DNA from 4 places in the Acetobacter senegalensis genome. Region 2 is predicted to be linked to each of the others. Evidence: riboswitches for the same ligand, from Rfam matches in the RefSeq annotation. Region 2 holds a riboswitch; each other region holds the start of a gene.
The links. A riboswitch is a leader RNA that binds a small molecule or an ion and turns the genes downstream of it on or off. The one in region 2 is predicted to bind cobalamin.

Region 1 (3,150 bases), 1.1 Mb from region 2:
ACATCTACTGACCCTCCTGAGGAAAATCGTTCATGCTTGATCTGGTTCTTGTTGGTATAGGAACGGGAAATCCTGACCACTTGACCTTGCAGGCGGTACGCGAACTCAATGCGGCCGATCTCATTCTTATTCCCCGCAAAGGTCCGAACAAGGCGGATCTGGCCGATCTGCGACATACAATTTGTGAGCAGGCTCTGACCAATTCGGCCTGCCGTATCGTAGAGTTCGAGATGCCGCGTCGTGATGTTGCTGATCCGAATTATCGTCATGGCGTGCTGCAATGGCATGATGCGATTGCCCGCGTATGGCAGGAAACCATAGAGGTTAATTTACCCCAAGGCGGTACAGTCGCTTTGCTGGTATGGGGAGACCCTTCTCTTTATGACAGTACCCTGCGCATTGCCTCCAGGCTTCAGCCCGCTCCAAGAATACGCAGCATTCCGGGAATCATGTCTCTTAATATGCTGGCTGCAGCCCATACGATCGCCCTTAATGATATAGGCGCACCGTTTACTGTCACAACCGGGCGTCAGTTACGCGATCATGGCTGGCCTGAAGGAAGCAATACGCTCATTGTCATGCTGGATGGAGAGTGTTCTTTCCAGCATATCCCCTCACAAGATGTCATTATCTATTGGGGTGCGTATGTTGGTATGCCAGAACAGATTTTGCTTTCTGGCGCTTTGTCGGAAATTGGACCGGAGATCATTACCACTCGTGCTCAGGCACGTGCGCACCATGGCTGGATCATGGATATCTATCTTCTTCGCCGTAAAATCCCAGAACAATAAAAGCCCTTCATCAGTTACGAAAAACGGTATGGTTGATGTAGTTGGCGTCATTATTGGCATGATGGGGTAGAAACGATCATAGAGCTTGAGTAACCGCCCCTACTGCCTGACCGTATAGGGGGAACTGACAACATCTGTCTGACACGTTCTGGTACAAGCCGACAATCTCAAATACGGGCGGAATATCCTTGTTTCCGTGCGTGTCTGTATTGAAATCATCGTAATTCCACGCTTATAAAGGGCGCATAGTCGATGGTTCCGTGCAAACGGATGAAAAGGGAATGCTGTATGCTTCGGCTGGACATGATGTCCGGAAGTCAGTCAGCAACTGCCCCCGCAACTGTTGGCGGTGAGAGTCTGTTTGTTATGTTTCCTTGCAGAAACAGGTCACTGGTTCGTTTGGACTGGGAAGGCTAAGCAGAACTCCGTGATCCGCGAGTCAGGAGACCTGCCATCGTCGTGATAAGCCCGGATACCGGTCGGGGATGGCCGTTTTCCAGAAAGACAAACGATGGAAACCTTAACTCCGTTCATTCTTTTGCCGCACACACACAGATATTTCCATATCCAGATGCGCCAGAGCACCGCATTGCGCTGATTCACATCAGCGTTTTCTCTTCCCCATTTTTATAATGGCTAATGGCCCGCTCTTCTGCGTCTGCTCTTTCCTGCGCGTTTGGTCTTCTATTCGCTGGCTCTGCTATCGAAAATCTGTGTTGGCCTTCTTCTTGGGTCAAATTGATCAGAAACGTTCCATCATACACGCATGATACGTACTTACGCTTTGGAAGACCGTCAGGCCTCTGCCGTGCCGCAGGACCATCATGACCGTTTGTCTTCATCTCCCATTTTTCTTTGTTCATACAAATTGTACCGTCCGTTACAAGTTATCTTTCTTTCCCACAGTCATTTTCTTTGCTGGTCTTACTCCATTCTTCGGGCACGCATTGGCAGCGGGGTTATCACCGTCGGTAGAGCCAAAGAAAAGAGCTGAACAGGTTGCCCCCGCCACAAAAAAAGACCGTCCTAACCCAACAGGCGCGCCCCACCGTCCGTCTACTGCACAGGATGTCAGGAAGGTCACCTCCACAGACGGCGCCTCTGAAACAATTCAGGTAACGGCCTCCCGGCATGATCTGTTGGGGCGGGCTGGCACGGCGAGTGAAGGCTCCCTGACTGCACGCGAAATCCAACTTCGGCCTGTGTATCGTGTCGGTCAAATTCTGGAAGCCGTTCCCGGACTGGTGGTGACCTCCCATTCCGGTGAAGGAAAGGCGAACCAGTTCCTGTTACGGGGCTTTAATCTGGATCATGGTACAGACCTCGCAACATTTGTTGATGACATGCCAGTTAACGGTGTCAGCAATGCTCATGGTCAAGGTTATACAGATCTCAATTTTCTTATCCCAGAGGTGCTGGCAGGCGTCGATTATACAAAAGGGCCATTTCACGCCGATATTGGAGATTTTGGGGTTGCTGGCTCCGATCATATGAAACTGGCGGATGACATTCCCCGGCAGATCAGTCTGAGCGCGGGAACTCTGGGTGATTATCGTGCCTATATCGGTGGTACAACCCATTTTTCCAATACCGGCCGGTGGGTCAATGCCTTCACCCTTTCCCATTCTGATGGTCCATGGAGGTATCCAGATAATGCCCGCAGCATGCGTGCTCTTTCACGGTATACCTACGGAAGCACCAAGAATGGTTTTGATCTTACCGCCATGTTCTACCGCGGCCAATGGCGAGCAACCAATGATCAGCCACTTGATGCATATCGGGAAGGATTGATTGGGCGCTATGGCTCTTTAGACCCCACGGATGGAGGTTTTTCCGAGCGTTATAGCCTTTCTGCTCATTATCATCTTGCACGGGATAACTGGAAATGGGTGACCAGCGCTTTTGCTGTGCATGATCGGCTGACATTGTGGAACAATTTTACCCATTATCTGGATGATCCAGTCAATGGAGATCAGCAACAGCAAGATGAAACACGTACAACTGTTGGGGGGAGCAGCGTCTATTCCCGTCAGGATCACGTCGGCCTGATCCAAACAGAAACACGGGTAGGTGTGCAGGGGCGATATGATTTTCTGTATGTGGATCGTCGTCACACACACCAGCGCATTACGTTGCCAAACTGCCCATCTAGTCTTGAGGCCACAGTTCCCTATCTGTGTAACGCGGACACCATTAATCTCGGTGCGGTGGGACTGTTTGTGCAAAACACCACGCACTGGCTGCCGTGGCTGCGAACAGTGGTGGGTCTTCGGGAAGACTATCAGGGAGGCACGGATAACAACCTTGTCGATAATAGTCTGACCCGAAAACACCAGTGGCTGTTTCAGCCCAAAGGTAG
Region 2 (3,150 bases):
GGGTCCGGCAGGTGCGTATAGCGTTCGGGCTCAAAGCGGGGAGCGCCATCTTCCGGTATCAAGCAGTCGTCCAAAGCAGCGCGCAGGGCGCTTTCATCCATGTCCTGCGTACCAATGAACACAATTTCCTGCCGCCGGTCTCCAAACACAGGGTCCCATTTGCTCAGCACAAAGTCGCGCCACTGGTCTGTATCGGGCCACTGACTTTTGGGGATGGCTGCCCACCACAACCCGATGGCCTGATTACGCACCAATGCCCCAGCCTGCCCCAGTTCTCCTACCCAGTCAGGGCGTGTGGCCAGCCAGAAATGCCCTTTGGCCCGGACCACACCCGGCCAGTTGGCATCCAGAAAATGCTTGAATTTTGCGGGTTCGAATGGTCTGCGCGCACGGTAGACAAAACTGCGGATGCCGTATTCCTCGGTCTCTGGGGTATGGTCCTGAAAGCCGTAGAGTTCCTTGAACCAGAGCGGATGCTGGTGTGCTTTCTCATAATCAAATCGGCCTGTGTTCAGAACACGCTCAAGGGGAACCTGGCCCATGTCCGTCTCAATCACATCGGCATCAGGGTTCAGGGCCAGTACAATCTGGCGTGCCGCCTCTACCTGTTCCGGTGTGGCGGTGGAGACCTTGTTGATCACCACAACATCGGCAAATTCAATCTGTTCAACCAGCAGATCCACCAGCGCGCGATCATCTTCCTCGCCCGCTGTTTCTCCTCTGTCTTTCAGGAAATCGGTGGAAGCATAATCCTTGAGCAGGTTTACGGCGTCCACCACTGTTACCATAGTATCAAGCCTTGCGCTGTCGCTCAGGCTGTTGCCATCTTCATCCCGGAACTCAAAGGTTGCGGCAACGGGCAGGGGTTCTGCAATGCCAGTGGATTCAATCAGCAGATAATCAAATTTCCCCTCCGATGCCAGCCGATGAACCTCCTGCAAAAGATCATCCCGCAGGGTGCAGCAAATGCAGCCATTGGTCATTTCCACCAGTTTTTCATCGGTGCGGGAAAGATCGCCTCCGCCTTCTCGCACAAGATCAGCGTCAATATTCACTTCGCTCATGTCATTCACAATAACGGCCACCTTGCGGCCTTCCCGGTTGTTGAGAATGTGGTTCAGCACTGTTGTCTTTCCGGCTCCAAGAAAGCCGGAAAGAACGGTAACGGGCAGCAATGCGGGCATGGAGGGGGCTCCCTGAAGCTGGAAGAGGCGTAGTCCGCCTTATGTGTTATAGTATAACATAACATATCCTGATCGTTCAATCGTCTGCAATGTTGGTGCTGCATGGGGAAGGAAGCGCTGTTTTCTTGACACTCTGCGCGTTTTGGCGGCATCAACCCGGCTTGATGGTTCTCTCTCCGTTGGGGAGCGATGTAAAAGGGAACCGGGTGCGGTGCCGCGTTGCGTGGACATCAAGGCCCGGGCTGTCCCCGCAACTGTAAGCGGCATGCTCTGCCTACTGGCTGATAAGTCAGGCCACTGGGAGGTTCTCCTGGGAAGGCTTGGGCAGAGTGGACTACCGCAAGCCAGGAAACCTGCCATCAGCTGGGGTCGCAGACGGGAAATGCTGATCGGGGGGTGTCAGCAGGCAGACTGGACCATGGGTGTTCCTGAGAGACGGGAGCAACCAGGGTCAGGCTTTACTCTCGTGGCGACGTCTTTTTACCGCGAGGCCTTTTTCTCTGATGTTCCGCAAAACACTTCTGGTCAGTTCCAGCGTCTTCACTCTGTGGGGAGGCATCGCACTGGCGGCTGATGCACCTGTTTCAAAGCCACAGAAAGGTCTGCCTGCCAAAAAACAGATTGTGGCTGTATCGGCGTCCTCCGCCTCTCAGCCACTCTCCAGTCAGGCGGTATCGGAACTGATAACAGTCAGTGCAGCTCGCACGCCTACCCGAACGGATGATATCGGCACGGCTCTTACCATCATTACGGAAGAACAGATGCTGACCCAGCAGCGCCGCACGTTGCCAGATATTCTGGCACGTCAGCCGGGGCTGAATGTGGTGCGCTCTGGCGGGTTTGGGGCGACAACGGCCATTTTTATGCGCGGCAACAATGCCAATGAGGTAAAGGTGCGGCTGGACGGCATGGACGTGAACGATGGCAGCTCCGCCAGCGGCATGTTTGATGCCGGGCAGTTTGTAACGGATGGTCTCGGTCGGATAGAAATTCTGCGTGGCCCACAAAGTGGTCTTTACGGCGCTGATGCCATGGCAGGGGTGATTGATATGACCACGGCGCAGGGGCAGGGGCGTTTCAAACCGTTTGTCCGGATAGAAGGCGGATCATATGGCACCTTCAATCAGGTGATAGGCGCGCGCGGCAGCAAAGGGCGCTTCCATTATAATGTGGAATTGTCCCACTACCGCATGGAAGGCTTCCATTCTATCCCGCGATATATTGAGCGCTATTATGGTGCCACGCAGGAGCAGCGGCACAAAGGCAACCGTAATGATAACCGGTCTGCCAATATCCGGCTTGGTTATGATGTGACCCGGAACTTTGATCTGGGCCTGACTGCACGTCTGATCCAAAGCAACTACCACACATATTCCCTGTACGATCTGCAAAGCGAGGCCTATGGCGGTGGAAATGTGCGGGAACAGAACAATATGAATCAGGCCGTGGTGCGGGGTACGGCGCATCTGGTGTCTTTCAATGGTTTTTTTGATCAGGTCATCGGTCTTGGCTACATGACCAACCGCAACCGGTGGAACGAAACGGGCCTTTATGCCACCGGGCCGGACTATTATCGCTCAAGCCGCCTCAAAATTGACTGGCATGGCACGTTTGATTTCAGAAAATACGGCACACTGCTTATTGGCGCCGAACATTTTCATGATACGTTTGATTCCAGCCATACGGCCGCTTCTGCCTATGATACCGGCTACCATACACAGGCCAGCATGGATACTACGGCAGGATATGGTCAGTATCAGGGGAACTGGAACCATATTCTGTATGGGGCAGCCAATATCCGGTATGATTCCAATTCCCGTTACGGAAATTACGTGACATGGCGGGTAGCCCCCTCCATCCATATTCCCCACACCGGCACCATCATCAAAGCCAGTGCCGGGTCAGGTTTTCACGGCCCTACACTGTATCAGCTTTTTTCCAATCAGGTGGGGTCCAGTTATTCCCA
Region 3 (3,150 bases), 650 kb from region 2:
TCGGAAGGGAGAGGATGAATCGGCATTGTTCTTTTGTGAGATCTTTTGCGCCCAGATAGGGTCTGGCGGCCCCGCTTTGAACGGGGAAATCCATGACATTACTCACGGCCTGTCTCCTATTAGTTCGAATTCTTTAAACAATCATACGTCTAGCCTGTGTCCACTTGCTGGCGGCAAACTTCGTCTAACGGAACAACGGAAATTCAGGACAACGAGATCATGACATCAATAGTCCGGTGCTATGTGCGACAATACATGCTCATCGCGGCTTTTTGCGCCCCGATCAGGTTCTGGACCGCAATATAGGCTTGCGCGTAATGTTTCCCTGATGCGTCTGCTGATATATCGGGAAGTGCCATTATCATCTCCATCGCCGCGTCCAGAAGCGGCCTGAAATGTGCTTCCAGATAGTTGCCGCGTTCGTGATACGTGATTGGTAAATCGGCCACCATCATTTGAAACAGTTCATAACCATTCTGCTGCAATTGTTCTTCTTCTGGCAAAGACACATCACTTCCCAAAAGGGAAACCACACAGGTTCGATCCGGTGCCAGAAGAAGGATCTTCTCAAGCAAAGGATGAAGAACATGAGAAGACCGCGCGATAATAGGCAATCTCATGGGTCGGCCTCTTCTGCGCTCTTTGGCATCTGACCACACCGCCTGAGCAAATCGCGAAGTTGTTTGATAACCGGGAAGACTTCCTGATTGTGATCTCCGCCGAGGTCTTTCCAGGCGGCCTGTTCCAACTCGACAATCTCGCGATCTTCAGAGAAGACGCGCTCCGTGAATGCGACCACTATTGGCCAGGCAATATCCAGTAAAAAAGGCACTTTCAGTCGTTTGATCGACAACAGACCGAAGACACGGTTGGTCAGCTCCTCACGGTCCTGCGGGAGATACGAGATCCACAGTTCCATCACGGGATCCTCAATCCCTTGCGTTTCAATACGCAGGCTCTGATAGGGATATTGTGTCCTGATGGTCATGACGTCCCGATAGGCAAAATCCCGACCGTCACGGCGTCTCTGGCCGTAAATCAGCGCCTCACTCAAAGGCTGCTTGCCGCCCGTTCGTGCAAACGTGTAACGGGCCTCAACAAAATCATCTCCGTGATCCATTCCCAGAAACCGTGGCTTCATTTTGCCGACAAGTCGGCTGTGCAGAACCTGGTGATTCATATCCATCAGGTTTTCATGCATGAAACTGTAATGACAGTTCACCACCTGGCCGAAGCGCCGCGTGCGGTAACTTCTGTCTCTCACCCTTGGAAAGTCAGGGAATGGGGTTTTGTCCGCAAGAGACTGATCCCCCATAAAAACAAAAATGAGCCCATCTTTTTCTCGACAGGCCCAAGTCCTGAGACGCAGACATTGCGCTTCGGCAGAAACATTGGGCGAAACACATTGTCCGTCTCGGTTATATTTCAAACCATGAGCGATACAGCTTAGAAGATCACCATGGGCCTCTCCTTTTGCGAGCAGAACCTGCCGATGGGCGCACAGGCCATCCAGAGCGTAAGGCACACCGCTTCTGGGACGCACGACGACGATATGCCGTCCTGCAAACCGGACATCGATTGCCTTTTCCCGTCCCAATTCACGGGACCAAGCGACAGGATACCAGAAGTCCGGATTGGTTCTGACTCGTCTTAAATCGATCTGTGCCGCGCACACTGAATGGTCTGAAATTTGGTGAAGCTCGTTTTCCATTGCCTCGGCATTTCAACTGGCTCAGCGCAAAGCGAAACGAAGCAACACCCCGACATAGAGCGTCATACCGTCTCTCACAGTTTCTCTGAGCAAGTGTACCCGTTACCAATACCGGACAGAATGGGTCATTGTCCGGTGACTGAATCTCAAGTGTCTAACGGATCAATGCTGTCTGCAGCACAAAAGCGTCATTCGTATATCGGCCAGAAATGATGGGGGAAAAACCCTGGCCTGAAAAGAGTCCATCGCCTGATTCATCAGGAACGACCGAGGCATGAGGCAGACAGGCATATATTCTCTCCTCCCTTCGGTCATCCCGCCCGATGGTTGGTGGCTGAGCAATGGCAGGTCTCCTGGCTCACGGATCATGGCCAACTGGTTCCAACCTTCCCGTCCCCTATGGGAACAGTGGTCCACGTTCAGAGCGAACGAACCAGCGGCATACCGCCTACAGTTGCGGGAGCAGCCTCCGACTTTGCGCCTGGACGGTCGTCTGACCAGTGCGTGACGGAGTTCCCTATTAACCCGCTTGCGCGGGACCATTGAAGCGTTTGCCTCTGTAACATGCCGCCAAACGCATCCAGCGTGCAAGCTGGAACATCATGGATGGGGCAGAAGGCAGATATCAGTTTTTCGCATGTAGAACGTCCGTCTAGCTCGCCGACACGCCGGAAAACAAGCGCCACATTGATAGTGTCTCTGGCTTTATCTCCTCCGGGTAAAACTTTGCTTCCATCAACCCATGAACGATATTTATGTTTTTATGAAATCAAATCATTTTTGTTCACTGTATCATTCGGGCATAAAGCAGACACCGCTCTTACCAGCGCACATGACGATGACCACGACCTGAGAGAACTGGAAACAAAAATTGGGACCCCCTCGAATTCCCATAAATAAAAATCTGGTTTTTCGTGGTAAAAGGGATGAAGAACCATAATGATTAAGGACTTTACATTCAGTATCAATCGACTTCGCTTTGATGAGAACTATCATCCATCCGATAAGACGCGCCTCACGACCAATTTCGCCAATCTGGCGAGAGGGGAAAGCCGTCAGGAAAACCTGCGTAATGTCCTGCTGATGATTGACAATCGTTTCAATGATCTGGCCCATTGGGATAACCCCAATAGGGATCGCTATTCCGTCGAGCTTGAAATCATTTCCGTCGACATGGATATCGATTTTTCTGGCAAAAGCGACAGCTTTCCGCTGATCGAAGTTCTGAACACGACGATTGTCGATAAAAAAGCCAACAAGCGCATAGAAGGTCTCGCAGGGAACAGTTTTTCCTCGTATGTGCGGGACTATGACTTCAGCGTGTTGCTACCGAAATATAACAAAGATAAGACAGAATTTAACGTTCTTGATAATTACGGGAACTTGCATGGAAATCTTTTTAAGAGCGTTGTGAATTCCACGGCATACAAAAATAATTT
Region 4 (3,150 bases), 660 kb from region 2:
AATGCTCGCAGAACGGGTCGGTCTCTCCGAAAAGCGTTTAAAAGACGGATTTCAAAAATACTATCAGAACGGTCCCTATGGGTTTTTACAAAAAATTCGCATGGATAGGGCTAAATCTTTACTTATGCGCCAAACCACAAGCGTAACAGACGTCGCTTTACAGGTTGGATATTCAAACAGCTCGCACTTTGCAAAACTCTTCAAAAGAGAGTTTGGTATCAGCCCATCCAAGGTGCCTATGTCGGGTTTACCATAGTTATATGTTCCGTCACATCAAAGACCAAAAGGATGCGAGACCATCTTCAGCGACGGCACTTTTGGCGCAGCATGCACTGGCAAGCTCGGCCTTCCTTTGAGATTTTGCATGGTTTCCTCCCATTCGCCCTCCTGCATTGCCTGCCAGTCTACCGTGGTCGATCAGAGTGTGAGACAAACCGTCCCGAAGCAAGCAACCATCTTCTGACTGCCAAAGTAATGTGGTTCAGCCGCAGAACAGTCATGTCTGACCTCATTAAATTCTTGCAGGAAAATATGCTTCGTTTTCGAGGCAACGACAATCCGCCATGGAATGGATGCGAGGGTACTCCATGATCTCCCGCACCTTACTCGGCTGCTCGACGGCAAGCAACGAGGGCACCTGCGACAACCGGACGAATATGCGGCGCGAAGAGCTGGAACTACAGATCAATGTGCGTGGCAATCTCGTCGGCATCATGACGGTTGCGTCGGGCAGCGAACAAACGAAAACCCCGCCCGTTTCCGGACTGGTGTTCATGATGCGTTCGCATCGCAAATTCAGATGGTGCGGGGACAGGATTGGTTCTCAGCTTGCGGCAACCGCAAGTTGAGAGCAAAGCAAGATTAATAGGCTGTTTTAATGAACTTTTTTCGGCACACGCATGACCTCCTACTGAAATAAAGGCCCCTACCCTCATAAAGCATAAAGTTCATGCATCCAGGGCTATGTCAGCTTCTGCCGACATTCTGGGCATAAAATTGCTGGATGCCGTTTCTGCATAGCGGACACAGCTAGCGTGATTTCCCGCGACCAAGTTTAGGTAGGAAGCAGCCTTCCCGCTTTCGAAGCAGGAGTGGCATAATCACTTCCTGACCGGCACAAAACCGTTACAAACCCATTCTTTTTCCTCTCGTGTCAGAACCTGAATTCATAGACTGCTTTTCACAATCGAGAACTGGAAACAGGTTGTTTCTGTTGACAAGAACCCGCTGTTTCCTGTCTAGAGACAACCAGCCATGGTTCTTTCCGTGTGTTTGCCACATGGAAGGCTAAGAGGGAAACCGGTGCAATACCGGTGCTGCCCCCGCAACTGTATGCTGTGAGGCTGTCGGAACAAACGCCACTGTTATCTTCGATTGATGACGGGAAGGCTCCAACCTGCCGATGACCAGCAAGCCAGGAGACCTGCCATAGCGTGAAAGTCACGGACGGAGCTGCCGAACGGGGTGTGTCGGGGGCGAAACGATGCTCGGTCGTTTCCACCGCGGTGACGCCCTGTCGGAGCAATTGTCGTGCGTGCCGTACCCCGCGTCTTTGGCCTATTAGTTATCAGTGTTGGCTGTGTTTCGTCTGTTTGTGCCGCAACAGTCCAAACCAAGAAGGCAAAAGCACAGCCCTTTAAGAAACCGTCCACTCTCTGGAATGGCGCGCCCGAAGAGATAACGTCTTATGGCAAGACCCCGACGCTCAAGACAGCTCCGGCCATCGCTGGCAAGCTGGGTCTGTCCATTCAGCATTCTCCCGCCACCATCAATGTCGTTTCACATGACCTGATGATGCAGCGTGGCTATGCCCAGGCCGAGGACGCTGCAGACAGCGCGCCCGGCGTGACATCTGGCGGTTCGCCCGGAAGCCCTGCGCAGCTCCTGATGCGAGGCTTCAGCGGCAATCAGATCCTCGTGCTGCGGGACGGGATCTATTTCGGTCCCACCACAATGGTGAACCGCCCTCAGAACAGCTTCAATCTGGAAAGCGTGCAGATCCTGAAGGGGCCATCCTCCGTTCTTTATGGGCAGGGTGCGGTTGGCGGTACGGAAGATGTGCGAACCCGTGACCCCGCCTTCGATGCACCGCATGCAAATGCCCTGCTGTCCTACGGCAGCTTTAATACATGGAATGCCGGGATCGGTGGTTCAGTGCCAATCACTAAAACACTGGCTCTGCGCACGGATTTCAGTCGTACATCTTCAGATGGCTATGTGAAAGGGGCTGACCCTCACTCGAACGATTTCACGACAACCCTTCTGTGGAAGCCGACGGACAAATTCACTGCTCGGCTGAGCATGGATTATCTGACCGATCGCCTCTCCACCTATTACGGCACACCGCTGGTCAATCTGTCGCAGACAGGGGGACGTGTGGGCGGTCTGCTCAGTTCCTCACAAGGGCTTGGCATTACCAAAGTCTCGATATGGCGTTATTATAATGTGCGTAATGCACAGGCGAGTTCGGTGAACGCCACGCCAACGCTTCATCTGGAATGGCAGGCCACACCAAACATCCTGATCCATAACAGCAGCTACTTCATCTATTCGAAACGTCTGTGGAACAACGCCGAAAGCCTCAGTTATATCAGTTCTGCCGGCAGCACAGACGCAAGTGGAAACACGATTGCACCGGGCCGCATCGGACGCGACAGATTCTACGTTTTCCAGAACCAGCATCAGGTCGGCGACAGTCTCTACGCCCGGTTCGATTCCACAATTTTTGGCATGAAGAACCGCTTCATTCTCGGCGGCGATGCCTACTATCTTCGCTTTATCCGCAACCGTGGTTTTCCCAACGCGGATTATGCCGACAGCGTTTCTCTCGCCAGTCCTGAACAGACAGGACTGGGAGACTTCGCCGGGGAATATCCCTACAAGAAATCCCCCACGACCATGGTGCAGGCCGGGCTGTTCATGGAAGACGTGCTGACCATTCGCGACGATCTGCGGCTTGTCGGGGAATTTCGGTACGACTGGCTTTCGCTGAACCGGCAGAATTACAATCAGGATGGCAGTTACAGCGCCGCCACCAGCTTCAAGGGACACTACAATCCCGACAATTTCCGTATCGGTCCCGTATTCGATATCACCAAAAATGTGAGCGTGTATGGGGTCTATACAACAGGAGAAGACCCGCCGGGCTCC

Region 1: it holds a riboswitch for cobalamin, as region 2 does, so the genes downstream of both, ASN_RS16415 (TonB-dependent receptor) here and ASN_RS11495 (TonB-dependent receptor plug domain-containing protein) in region 2, are expected to answer to the same signal.
Region 3: it holds a riboswitch for cobalamin, as region 2 does, so the genes downstream of both, ASN_RS14445 (Rieske 2Fe-2S domain-containing protein) here and ASN_RS11495 (TonB-dependent receptor plug domain-containing protein) in region 2, are expected to answer to the same signal.
Region 4: it holds a riboswitch for cobalamin, as region 2 does, so the genes downstream of both, ASN_RS14470 (TonB-dependent receptor) here and ASN_RS11495 (TonB-dependent receptor plug domain-containing protein) in region 2, are expected to answer to the same signal.

Annotation. Positions count from the first base shown of each region.
Region 1 is NZ_LN606600.1:3,566,976-3,570,125, reverse strand. Features, by position in the region: gene cobF (precorrin-6A synthase (deacetylating)) at 33-791, shown strand; cobalamin riboswitch at 1,028-1,261, shown strand; gene ASN_RS20010 (hypothetical protein) at 1,391-1,654, opposite strand; gene ASN_RS16415 (TonB-dependent receptor) at 1,739-3,150, shown strand, end outside.
Region 2 is NZ_LN606600.1:2,451,203-2,454,352, forward strand. Features, by position in the region: gene zigA (zinc metallochaperone GTPase ZigA) at 1-1,184, opposite strand, end outside; cobalamin riboswitch at 1,333-1,559, shown strand; gene ASN_RS11495 (TonB-dependent receptor plug domain-containing protein) at 1,685-3,150, shown strand, end outside.
Region 3 is NZ_LN606600.1:3,104,054-3,107,203, reverse strand. Features, by position in the region: gene ASN_RS14450 (hypothetical protein) at 240-533, opposite strand; gene ASN_RS14445 (Rieske 2Fe-2S domain-containing protein) at 617-1,711, opposite strand; cobalamin riboswitch at 2,038-2,270, opposite strand; gene ASN_RS14435 (DUF1852 domain-containing protein) at 2,651-3,150, shown strand, end outside.
Region 4 is NZ_LN606600.1:3,110,083-3,113,232, reverse strand. Features, by position in the region: gene ASN_RS14480 (helix-turn-helix transcriptional regulator) at 1-256, shown strand, start outside; partial or broken gene ASN_RS14475 (hypothetical protein) at 678-865, shown strand; cobalamin riboswitch at 1,239-1,445, shown strand; gene ASN_RS14470 (TonB-dependent receptor) at 1,531-3,150, shown strand, end outside.